Regions from separate parts of the Bacillus mesophilum genome, predicted to be linked through region 2. Evidence: riboswitches for the same ligand, from Rfam matches in the RefSeq annotation. Region 2 holds a riboswitch; each other region holds the start of a gene.
The links. A riboswitch is a leader RNA that binds a small molecule or an ion and turns the genes downstream of it on or off. The one in region 2 is predicted to bind cyclic di-GMP.
Positions count from the first base shown of each region.

Region 1: it holds a riboswitch for cyclic di-GMP, as region 2 does, so the genes downstream of both, F7732_RS17880 (DUF5050 domain-containing protein) here and sinI (DNA-binding anti-repressor SinI) in region 2, are expected to answer to the same signal.
Region 3: it holds a riboswitch for cyclic di-GMP, as region 2 does, so the genes downstream of both, F7732_RS10630 (hypothetical protein) here and sinI (DNA-binding anti-repressor SinI) in region 2, are expected to answer to the same signal.
Region 4: it holds a riboswitch for cyclic di-GMP, as region 2 does, so the genes downstream of both, F7732_RS17815 (response regulator) here and sinI (DNA-binding anti-repressor SinI) in region 2, are expected to answer to the same signal.

Region 1 is NZ_WBOT01000006.1:229,264-232,393, reverse strand. It holds gene F7732_RS17885 (ABC transporter permease) at 1-695, shown strand, start outside; gene F7732_RS17880 (DUF5050 domain-containing protein) at 744-1,868, opposite strand; cyclic di-GMP riboswitch class I at 1,912-1,994, opposite strand; tRNA gene F7732_RS17875 (tRNA-Gly) at 2,414-2,487, shown strand; gene F7732_RS17870 (B3/B4 domain-containing protein) at 2,744-3,130, opposite strand, start outside.
Region 2 is NZ_WBOT01000004.1:325,888-329,017, reverse strand. It holds gene mnmH (tRNA 2-selenouridine(34) synthase MnmH) at 1-925, shown strand, start outside; gene F7732_RS14765 (helix-turn-helix domain-containing protein) at 1,097-1,420, shown strand; gene sinI (DNA-binding anti-repressor SinI) at 1,550-1,687, opposite strand; cyclic di-GMP riboswitch class I at 1,727-1,870, opposite strand; gene F7732_RS14755 (PHD finger domain-containing protein) at 1,977-2,216, opposite strand; gene F7732_RS14750 (DUF5658 family protein) at 2,277-2,576, opposite strand; gene F7732_RS14745 (TasA family protein) at 2,601-3,130, opposite strand, start outside.
Region 3 is NZ_WBOT01000003.1:171,716-174,845, forward strand. It holds partial or broken gene F7732_RS23445 (methyl-accepting chemotaxis protein) at 1-269, opposite strand, end outside; cyclic di-GMP riboswitch class I at 862-975, shown strand; gene F7732_RS10630 (hypothetical protein) at 1,065-1,295, shown strand; gene F7732_RS10635 (penicillin-binding transpeptidase domain-containing protein) at 1,525-3,130, shown strand, end outside.
Region 4 is NZ_WBOT01000006.1:216,187-219,316, forward strand. It holds gene F7732_RS17800 (EamA family transporter) at 1-55, shown strand, start outside; gene F7732_RS17805 (GNAT family N-acetyltransferase) at 131-592, shown strand; gene F7732_RS17810 (SOS response-associated peptidase) at 651-1,325, shown strand; cyclic di-GMP riboswitch class I at 1,441-1,527, shown strand; gene F7732_RS17815 (response regulator) at 1,561-1,923, shown strand; gene F7732_RS17820 (hypothetical protein) at 2,281-2,559, shown strand; gene F7732_RS17825 (DUF3231 family protein) at 2,735-3,130, shown strand, end outside.

The DNA.
Region 1 (3,130 bases), on a different contig from region 2:
ATGAACTAACAAGAGATGATGTTGAAAAGTACTTGCAAGCAGGTCCTGTTCAAATGGAAAAGGTCGGGCTTAATAATGAAAAGATGACAGACTATAACATGCGGACTCAGTTAATGTTTGCTTTTACTCTCTTAATTGCCACCTTTATTCTTGGCTTTAGAGTGAATAATGTAACACATGATAAGGTATCCGGTGTTTGGGACCGTATGATTCTTGCACCGATCAGCAAGACCAAAATGTATACAGGTTACATCTTGTATAGTTTCTTTATCTCCATGTTTCAGATTGTTGCCGTACTATTATTGTTTAAATATGTGCTGAAGTATGATCTTGGAAATCAGTTTTGGCTGATCATACTCGCATCTGCTCTGTTTGTATTCAGCATGATCAGCATTGCTATGCTGATTACTGGATTTGTAAAAACACCAGAACAGTTTTATGCAATTTATCCGTCCATCATTCCGCTAATTCCTCTAATTAGTGGATCCTATATGATGCCAGGAACGATTTCTAATCCAGTACTGCTGTTTGTCGCGGATCTATTCCCAATGGCCCATGCCATGGATGCCATCATGAATGTCATTTTTTATGATGCTGGGTTGGCTGACATAACGATGTCACTGCTAATTATGCTTTTAATCGGGATTGTCGGAATGGGATTAGGGATCAATTTGGTAGAGCGGAGGAGCAGGTGATTTATAGAAAAAAACGGGATGGCCATTGTGTGCCATCCCGTTTTCTATTTAATTCATTTTAATGGAAGTTTGTTTATTTGTTTTTTTATTCGTATAGTATAGCTTGTTTTGGTCGATGAAAAGATTGATTGAATGTACTTTATTAATAGGTTTAGCGTGTTTGCCTGCTAGTGTTGCTTTATACAAATATCCGCCATTTGAATAGTTGCTGAAGTAAATTTTGTTGTGTGTGATGACAAAATAAGGTGCTCGTGCATTGATCAGCTTTGTTTTGCCTGTACCGTCCTTTTTCATGCGGTAAAGCTTGTCCTGATCTTTACTGTTAGAGTAATAGAAATAGTCTCCCATTTCTTGCACAGATTGAAGCTCCTGAAAGTAGGCATATTTAGTGCTTGCTGCCGATGGATATTGCTTTTCATTCCAAACATGATCTTTTCTCAATGTCTTAGCGTCTACAAGAAAATATTTATAGCTTACTTGATCATCCTGATTTGGGACAGGATCATTCCAGGTGGCGTCAACATAATAATAGTGATGATCTACTTTTACCATATTCCAAGCATGTGGACCGCCGTTAGCTGTTCCTGCTATATATTCGTTCTCAATACCAGCACGATCTAATAGCAGCTGCATCGTTTTAGCGTAGCCTTCACAAACGGCAATTCCATCAACCATTAAACCATAAGGTGTATACGAGCTGTCAGGAACGGTTCCATTTTGATAGTTTGTCCAGTCATAAGCTGTATTTAAAACAATATAATCGTGAATCGCTTTTACTTTATCAAAATCTGAATCCTTCGGTTGGATTGTCTCTTTTAATATGGAGTTAATCAGCTTTTCTTGTTTGCTGACCATCGTTTTGATTTGGGATATAGGGTATTTGTAACTGATTTTAATTTTACCGTTTGAATAAATCAGTGTATTTTTGTGCTGGAAATAAAAGATTTCAGGATGATCTGCTAATATGTCATTGATGACTTCGCCAACTTCTTTGTATGAAAAAGATTGAGAAGGAAATGTAGCAGCAGTTTGATAGTTTTTAAAGGAATTCAGCAGATTCTGGTAGGTTTCTTGATAAGCTGAATCCTTCTTTTCGGCTGCAAGAGCAGAGGAGCTGATAATTGTGAGGATCAGAAATGCAAAACATACGGAATACAAGGTCTTTTTGACCATGGTCAATCTCTCCTTTACGATTAGTTTCTAAATAGAAAGTAATTACGGTAACCCAGCTGTCATAGCTTGCGCCTTAGACCTGTGGCTTTGCGTCTCAATCTTTCAATTGATTTGCCGTTATGAGTATTATAGTCTATTAATATTAGTAATTAAAGGAGTGTTAGGTTAAAAATACTAGTCTATTAGAAGTATTTATGTAAAAATGTTATTAAATGTTGTGTGTTTATTAAGATTTAATTAAACATTTGTTAAAGAAAAATGAAAAACCTGTTGACGATAGAGTATAAATATACTAGAATAATAAAAGTAGTGAGCAGGATTATTCGACAAAATTCGATAGATTTTGCAGGTTCTATTTTGAGATTGAAAACATATTATTTTATTATATTGCGGGTGTAGTTTAGTGGTAAAACCTCAGCCACGAGCGAAACATCCATGAAACATCTGCGAGTTGCCTCGACGCATTAACTTCTCGATTGAGCTAGCAGAGAAAGAGGCATGACATTTCGTAAGATCGAAATGAAATTATAAGGATTTATTATAATGCGGGTGTAGTTTAGTGGTAAAACCTCAGCCTTCCAAGCTGATGATGAGGGTTCGATTCCCTTCACCCGCTCCATACATAGCCAACGCAGTGTTCCGTTTCTATAAGAACGAAATGTTGCGTTTTTTCATGTTTAAAAATGTGTTGTCATTAAAAGTGAGGCCATTTTGGCTGGAGAAGGGTTCTGTTTTTTAGGAGATATGAGCCCAGAAGCAGCGGGAATATGCTGTTAGACGAAAGTTATCCGCCGTATATCCGCCAAACGCAAAAACCACGCTCAGCACAAAAAGCGCCCGCCTGCTAAGCAGCAGACGGAACGCTCTCTACCATATTAATCAATTATGCGGACCTCAGCAGTACCTCCATGCACTTGAAGGAACATATCCTTCAAAGACACTGTCATTTCTTCGGCTTCTTCTACCATAATAGATGGGCGAAGAAAAATAACTTGCAGCGCATTGACGGTTTCTTCTGTGACAGCCGTTCGTTCTGAATCCACGAATGGACTGCCAAATGGACCAGAATCATCTGCTGCGACAAGTAATCGGTGGACAGAGTTTTCCCTTCCATTTAAACCGATATAGGATTCATTCTCCTCACCAAGTCGAATTTGGACTCCACCAGATAGCTTGTCTGCATCGTAAATTCCGATAGGCACTTGATATTTTAGCGAAAAGAAATTATTCAAATCAATCGCACTATGCACAGATTGCAGATA
Region 2 (3,130 bases):
CGGCACATTGTATAAACAGACCAGCGGTGATGCAGCACGCTGGCGCGCAATGGAAATCGTTTCTCCTAAAATTCCTCAGCTATTAAAACAAATCAAATCCATTAAAGATAAAGGCAATGAACCTGTGATCTACTGTTGGCGCGGCGGTACTCGCAGTAAATCAGTCGCAACTTTTCTGCAATTTGCCGGACTCCCCATGCCTCGTTTGATTGGCGGATATCGTGCTTATCGTCAATATATTTTAGAGAAACTGCCGAGTATGCTGAAGAAAAAAGCAATTGTTTTACACGGTTTAACAGGCAGCGGCAAGACAGAAGTACTTAGCCGACTAAGTGAGCAAGGCATGCCCGTCATTGATTTAGAGCTTATCGCGCGTCATCGAGGCTCAATCTTTGGCAGTTTTGGCCAGGAAAATCCACATAATCAAAAGATGTTCGATGCATTGCTTTTTCAAACATTGCATACCATACAGGAGTCACCATTTGTCATTATGGAGGCTGAAAGCAAAAGAATCGGAAAAGCTGTCCAGCCTGAGGAGTTAATTCATCTAAAAAAAGAAGGCATTCACATTCAATTGGATTGTTCAATGGAGCAGCGAGTGAACCGTTTGTCCACTGAATATGTGAAACCATATATACAAGAAGAATGGTTTAATGTTAAATTAGAGGAATCCTTTATCTTAGTCAAAAAAAGGCTAAGAGACAAAGAAGCCATCGCGCTTATCGAGGATGCACTGCTGCAAAAGGATTATCGACGTTTTATTCAGCTGCTTCTGGAAACATACTACGATCCTCGTTATACATTTAAACTTAATGAATATGATGGTCCGTTTTACTATATAAACTCAGATCATATCGATAAAGCAGTTGAAGAAATTGCAGACATTTATAAAAAAGAAGAAGAAAAAGAAAAAATGCTAAATTAGGAATAAAGACCTAAAAACAAGCAATAAAAAGATTAAATTTTTGTGAAATTTTGGCGAAATTTATGATACTATAATATAGAAATTATTGAACAAATTGTTCGTAATATGGAACTGGTAAGGAATTTTCTGATATGATGAACTTACCAATGTTGATAAGGTGTGTGAGATTGAATGATTGGAGATCGAGTGAAACAGCTCCGAATGGAAAAAAAATTATCCTTATCTGAGCTTGCTGAACAAGCAGGAGTTGCAAAATCTTATTTGAGTTCTCTGGAAAGAAACCTCCAAACGAACCCTTCAATCCAGTTTCTGGAAAAAGTTGCTGGCGTACTAGATGTTCCAGTTGATCATTTAATACATGAGCAAATTAATAAAGATGAGCTTGATTCTGAGTGGATGAAAATTGTAAAAGAAGCCATGGAATCAGGAGTATCAAAGGAACAGTTTCGTGAATTTCTCGATTTCAATAAATGGCGAACAACACAAAATAAATAACCAGCTTCAGACTTGGTCAATCATTGATTGAGATACATTTCTAGCAGACTCTGCAGCAAAAAAAAGCAACAAACTTAGGCGTGATACTATATGTATCACGCCTCATTCATTCCGACTGTCTTCCTCATTTTAAACCTTCTCCACTTCTTTTTCTAAATGACATTGAAGAAAAGCTCTGATTTCCGCTTGTTCCAGCCCCATATTCTTGGCTTCGGTAATCAACTGGATCCATTCAGCATCAACGACTTCACGATTATTACTCATCATCTCGATCACTCTTTTTCCCCCCAAAATACGTATCGTATCCTAGGCAATCCGGCCATCATAGTATCTTCTCCAGGCGGTGTGTATGACAGTAAAACTTCCTTACATCGGTAATGACGCCCAATATTATACGTTAGATCCGTGACTTTGCGTCCTTGCCTTTCAGCAAGTTTGCCTTTTCTTCAAAGTATTTCCTCACTATCTATCATACTATATCCTTTTGTTAATGTTTGTCACTTTTTGTACATTATTTTATTTTTTTCTATATTTTTCAGAATATCGGTAAAGTAATTTAAATAATAAGATTAATAGATTTACTTACCTCTGAAACAGCAGGCTGATAAGGAGTGTCCTTTTCAATTTTCTTTTTTTGTTCTTTTACTTTATAGGAAACATTTACTCTTTCCTGTGTCATAGCATTAAAAAAAGGCTGGCTGGTCAGATCATTTCCGCAAACCGGACAGAGCCAATCCCCCTGTTCACTGCTGCTGAAGGATGGACGCTGACAGCGATCACAATTTTTCTGATACATAAAGCACCTCTTCTCGAAGAAATTCTTCTATCATCCTATTCACTTACAAAGGCATTCATGTTAAAGCACAAATGGAATAATCCAAAGACTGTGCAGAACACAAACACCTGTATACAAAATCACAGCAAACATCGCCAGCTTTCTAATTCCTTTTCCATCCGGAACAGCCCCAGTGAAATTCAATCCATACAAAATCACCGAAAGGGCAACCTTTAGTATAAGAAACCAATGAGGTCCTGCCTCATAAATAGCATCCATTAAAGGGTTGGCTTCTGTGATCATGTTGTGTTGAAGACCGAGATAGGTTACAGCACCGTCGAGTAAATTTAAAAGCGCAAGATAATACAGTATGACTTTCATCTAATCACCGTAATTTCTAAAAAATCATCTAGATGATCCAGCTTCTTGGTTTGCTTTAAATGTCCATTTAAGCTCTAAGGCATCTCCTTGGTATATATTCTGATCCTGCCCATTATCAATAAATTTAAACTGAACTGTAAATTTCGTTGCGTTTCTTGCACCTGCTGGCATATTTTCCAAAACTTGAACTGGATTATTCGTTAAGTTGGCTAAGCTCTCTGTAAATATCACTTGTTCTTTGCCTGATACATTATATAAATATTGAACGATAATATGCTCACCAAAATCTTCCCCATTGTTATCGCCCTTTTTATCGTATACTTCGTATTCAGACTGCAGAAGAATATCTTTAATATTTAATGAACCAGCATTCTTTAATTCAAAAGCACGAAATGCATAATCACCTGGTTTGAGATTATCAATCTTGATAATATTTTCTTTGTTAATCTCTAAATCTAATGTACCGGCAGCAAAAAAGCTCTCTGCAGTTTCCTGATCGCTAAAGTAAGCAAATGTTCCTCCTGCAACCAGGCTAAGTCCTAATGCAGATGATA
Region 3 (3,130 bases), on a different contig from region 2:
ATGAGATTGGAGCTTTGCAGGGTTGATTGCAGAGTTGCCCCAATATCCTGCTGAATGTTTTTAGTCAAACTGCTAATATTTGCTGTGCTCTCAGCTGTATTTTCCGCCAGTTTCCTAACTTCCTCTGCAACAACAGCAAACCCTTTCCCTTGTTCTCCTGCACGAGCAGCTTCTATCGAAGCATTCAAGGCAAGCAGATTGGTTTGATCAGCAATCTCTTTAATTACTTTTACAATCATTTCAATTTCCTTCGATCGCTCATTGAGCTGCTCCATTTTACGGGAATTTTCCTCTAATTGAGCGCCAAGCTGCTTCATCAGTTCTTCGGATTTTAAGATAGAAGCTCTCCCATCGTTTGAACGCGATACCATTTCCCCGGCAGAATGAATGAGAACCTCTCCTTTTTGTGAGAGGTCTTTTGAATTTAGAACGGAGTCTTCACTTAATGACTTAACATGATCAAAATGAGTTTTAATGCTGCCAACTAATGAGCCAAGTGTATGATGCTGTCCATTTACCAATTCGTGCTGATGCAGGGTGTGCTGTAAGTCATGGAGAAACTCGGAAATAGTCAGTTGCAGTGCGACTTCTTTAAATGCCATTTCTTCCTCAACTTGCTTTCGAATGGAATCTTCTAACTCTTTCCGATCTAACTCTAGCATTTTTGTTTTTTTCTTTCCTATCAGCAGCATGTAATTACCCCAATCCCTATGATTTTTGGTCGTCTTTTCTATTATATCGCCACTATTTCCTATCAATTGTGCTTCATATCACTCATTTTTAAATATTTCCGGGGAAATTGTTGAAGATGGTTGAAAGTTGTTGAAATAATGAGAATAAAGACTTAAGATAAAAGTAACAGATGTTTAAAGGCAAACTTATTGAAAAATAAGGACGCAAAGCCGCGAATCTAAGGTCTGATTGACATTCTCTACCTTTGGCATGGAAGTAATGACGATTAGTCTTGCTGCCGAAAAGAAGAGGTGTCTCTAATTATATTGGACTATGATGGTCGGGCTGCCAGCATGAACGGGTGTTAAAAAAATAGACAAGGAGAGAGGACGATGGAGGTATTATTTGGAACAGTAGCTTACTTTGAACAGGAAATTCGGCGTCATGTTTTAAAGGAAGAGAAAAATAAAATTGTTCAGATTGCCGAAAATCTGGAATTAGACCTTAAGTTTAACTTCGTTTGCCATGAAGACTTAAGAAAAGAATGCCTGCAAAATCTTTCACAGGCTTCAAAAAAACTGCTTCAAGCCACGGATCAAAAGCTAGAAAAGATTCCCTGCTAGAAACGTAAATTTACTGAACTTATACTTTGCTCTATTTTTCATTAATAAGAATGCCATTAGCGCATATATATAATAGCTGAACTTGCCCAGACATCTAGTATTTGCCTGTGCAGGTTCAGCTTTTTTCATTAGTGAAAACTTTTCATCATACGTTCATTTTCAGAATGAGCAACTTGTAGAAATTTGTCTAATGAGAATGATAAAATAGAATACAGTAGGAGGGGGATTCATGAGAAAAAGATGGTTACTGGCTGCTTCTTTCCTTATTTTTATCGTTTTAGCAGGCTGTTCAAAAGAACCTATGCCTCAAGATCAGTTTTCGCAATATATTAAACATTGGAATAACCAAGAATTTACCGAGATGTATCGTTTACTCTCTGCAAAAGCAAAGGAAACCATATCAGAGGATGACTTTGTAGATCGATATGAAAAAGTGTATAAAGACCTGCAAATCTCTGAAGTAGAGGTTACATCGAATGCAGACGAAGAACAGGAATTTGCGGAAGCAAGCGCAGCACTTCCCTTTTATGCATCTATGAATAGTGCTGCAGGAAAAATAGAATTTACACATGATGCAACACTTATAAAGGAAGAGCATGAGGATGAGGTAAATTGGTTTGTAGAATGGGATACAACGCTTATTTTCCCGGAGCTCGGTGCTAATGACAAAATAAACTATACATCTATCCCGGCCCAGCGCGGTGATATAATTGATCGCACCGGCGATATGCTTGCTTTTAATGGCACACTATATGAAATCGGCATCGTGCCAGAGGAAATGGGAAATACTGAGGAAACAACCATTAAAGGACTGTCTCAGAGCTTAGGAATTTCCGAGGAGAGTATTGAAAATGCCCTGAATGCTGATTGGGTGCAACCTGGTCATTTTGTACCGATCAAAAGGGTTTCCCCTGATAATGAAAGGCTTCTAAATGAAGTATTTTCTCTGCCTGGTGTTTTAAAACAGGATGTGAAAGGCAGAGTCTATCCAGCTGGTGAATCAGCAGCACATTTGATTGGGTATGTTGGTCCCATTACTGCTGAGGAACTGGAAAAAAATGAAGGCAAAGGCTATTCCAGTACAGATCTAGTCGGAAAAAGGGGTCTTGAACAAGTACTGGAAGAGCGGCTAAAAGGAACAAACGGGATTAAAATCAGTATTACGAAAGAAGACGAATCAGAGATAGTGCTGGCGGAGAAGCCGGTTGAAAATGGAGAAAAGATTCAGCTGACAATTGATTTAACTGTTCAAGAGGATCTATATGAGGAATTGAAGGGCAGTGCCGGCACTGCATCCGCCATTGACCCAGTTACAGGTGCGACAATGGCGTTAGTAAGCAGTCCAAGCTTTGACCCAAATGCTGCTTCATTAGGTTTAACAGCACAAGAGTGGAAGACGCTCGAAGAAAATGAGCAGCAACCACTCCTTAATCGTTTCAGCCATAACTATGTGCCAGGTTCAGTTATGAAGCCAATCACAGGAGCAGTTGGCCTTGAAGAGGGAGTCACCACAGCAGGCGAAACAAAGAATATTAAAGGCCTGCGCTGGCAAAAGGACACCTCATGGGGAAGTTATCGAGTCACACGGGTAAAGGATCCGGGTTCACCAGTCAATTTCGACCAGGCTATGATGTACTCTGACAACATTTATTTTGCTCAAGAAGCATTGCAGTTAGGCAAGGATTCTTTCATGGAAGGTTTAAAAGCATTCGGCTTTGAAGAAGAAATTCCATATGTGTATCCGCTTCAATCTTCACATACGGGCAATATGGACACTGAAATAAAACTGGCTGATTCCGGTTATGGCCAAGGAGAAGTGGAAATGAATATCCTCC
Region 4 (3,130 bases), on a different contig from region 2:
AAGCAGTATACAGCCCAAAATCATACAGCCATATGAACTAAACAGCCAGGGTTGATAACCTTGGCTGTTTTTTTAAAGGAGATTCATCCAAGTTCGTAGAATTATTTTTTCAATGAGAAAGGAGAATACAATGCAAATCAGACTTGCTGAAGCAGACGATATCCAACAGTTAATTCAAATGAGATGGGACTTCACTATTGAACATGATGAAAGCAAAAAAAGTACATCCTTCCAGGAATTTGAGACTGAATGCCGCTCCTTTTTAGAAAGAGCACTCCTCAATCAGCAGTGGTTTATTTGGATTGCAGAGGAGCAGGGAAAAATTCTTTCTCATATTTATATTGAATGCATCCACAAGGTTCCCCGTCCAGGGAGAATCACTTACCCTTTCGCCTACATGACGAATGTATATACACTTCCAGAATATCGGCAAAAGGGGATTGGCAGCAAACTTTTACATGTTATCCATGATTGGACCAAGGAAAACAAATATGAATTTGTTCTTGTTTGGCCAAGTGATGAAGCCATCGAATTTTACAAAAGAAGTGGGTATGAAGTTCTTACGGAACCTTTGATTTATTATCCTAAATAAAAAAGCATCCGTAAACAAATGTAGCTATTCTATTTAAAGACCAGGAGTGTGGAAATAGATGTGCGGAAGATTCACCTTATTTACTGATTATGAGGAAATAATCGATCGCTTTGATATCGAAGCGGCCATTGATGAAGAACAATACATACGCAGCTATAATATTGCGCCATCTCAGGAAGTGCTGGCTGTCATTAACGACGGAGAGAAAAATCGGCTGGGCTATTTAAAATGGGGTCTTATTCCTCCCTGGGCAAAAAATTCGAAAATCGGCAATAAAATGACGAACGCCCGCGGAGAAACCCTGACAGAGAAACAAAGCTTTCGAGCTGCTTATGAAAAGCGCCGCTGCCTCATTATTGCTGATTCCTTTTATGAATGGAAAAAAACGAGCACAACAAAAGTACCGATGAGAATAAAATTAAAATCAGATACCCTCTTTGGCATGTGCGGCCTCTGGGAACGCTGGATTTCTGCTGAAGGAGCACCCGTTTATTCATGCACAATTATTACAACAGCCTCCAACCCGTTTATGAGAGAGATTCATGAACGCATGCCTGTGATCCTTAATCCTGAGGATGAAAAAACATGGCTAAACCCAAACAACAGGAATACCAGTGAACTAAACAAACTCCTTGTCCCCTTTGATGAAAACCACATGGATGCTTTTGAAGTTTCGGATAAAGTAAACTCTCCTAAGAATAATACCATTGAAGTTACTCATGCTCTTTGCTGATTTTTCAAGGCTGTCGAAAGACGCCTTTTTTTATTTAAACTGAATGCAAATCTTTTCAAATATTCATAATAAGAAAAAAGTCGCAAATTGTCGAAATAGTAATCACGTGCTAAAATACCTATAACGGCAAATTTTACGAAAGTAAAAGACGCAAAGCCACGGACCTAAGGCATAGATTTGCTAAGGCAGCCGGGTTACCAAGATGACTGATCTTGTAAAAAAGGAGTAAAGAGAAATGATGCATTATAAAGTATTAATTGCTGACGACTCAATGTTTATGCGCCAGCTGCTTAAAAAAGCAATCTCAAGTGACCGCTACACTGTCATTGGAGAAGCTGCAAATGGAAAAGAAGCCATTAAGTTATTTAAAAGGATGTCACCTGATATTGTCTTGCTTGACTTAACAATGGATGGGATTAATGGAATGACTGCTTTAAAAGAAATTAGACGGATTGATTCCCGCGCAAATGTAATTATTTGCTCAGCGATGGGCCAATCGAAAATAATCATTGAAGCTCTTCAAAATGGAGCAAAAGACTTTATCGTCAAGCCCTTTTTTAACGAACTTCTGCCAGCATTAGATAAAGTGATTAAATAAGTTTTTAGCTCTGGAATAAAGCGTTGACAATTAATAGGAAAATAGAAAACGGATTAACCGGGGTGGCTATTGATCATATTCAACTGACATTTAACCATTTGAATGATTATATACGTTTTCAGCATATCACTTACTTTGTCGGAAAACCGTAGTTACTTAACTGAAAAGAAAAAGAACCTGAAGAGTCTGAGAGGACTCTTTTTTTATCGCAATTTACAAAACCGATACAATTCAACTTTGATTTTTATGGTAAAATTTACATATTACTATTTTCGAGGTGATTATATGACTTATTTCTTTAACTTTCTTCTAGCCATTTTTCTTACTGCTTCATCATATTTTATTGGAAGCATACTTTTGAAAAATAGTATCACGATATTAGCGGCTATTATTATTGGAGCTTCCGTCGTATCATTAGGTTCCATAACCGAAAAGCTTGGAGCACCGATTTGGTTAATTATACTCGTTCCATTTCCAGTTGGCATGACCCTGCTCTACTTATTTCTGAAAGAACCTTTTCATATCTGGCTCATCACCTATATGACAACATTGGCATTATATACGGTTATTCATGTCATTATGAGTTACTTTTTTAAATTCAATTCGCTGATTCCAGCTTGGAAACTGAGAGTATAACTGGTAAAAGGAAATAGAATCTTCGAAGAGACATCTGCTTGCTATATATAAGAATAAAAGCACTAAGGTTTGCAAATACAGAAAAGTATATTAAATTTTTATGATAAAGGAAGCAACAGGCATAAATAAAAATCCATCGGTAATCCTAACAAAAAATGTACAAAAGGGGATTACGATGGATTTAAATCCAATGGATATTTTAAAGCCTATTCAATTAAGTTCAGAATCATTAAGTGAAAATGAACCTTTAACAGCTGTTGAAATGGGGAAGCTTTGGGCTACCTATACAGGAAACAGTATGTCTCGGCAGATCCTCACTTATTTTCGTCACCATTGTGACGATGAACATATTAAAATTCTGCTGGAGAATGGAATTGCTTTGACAACAGATTTCATGGAGCGGATTGAATATTTTTTTAAGAAAAGTCATTTCCCGATCCCGAAAGGATTTTCAGAACAGGACGTTAACTATGGTGCTCCAAGGCTTTATGATGATACATTTTATGTTCACTATCTGAAATATGCTGCCAAAGCGGGAATGAGCATTTATGCCGTTGCGATTCCTTTAATT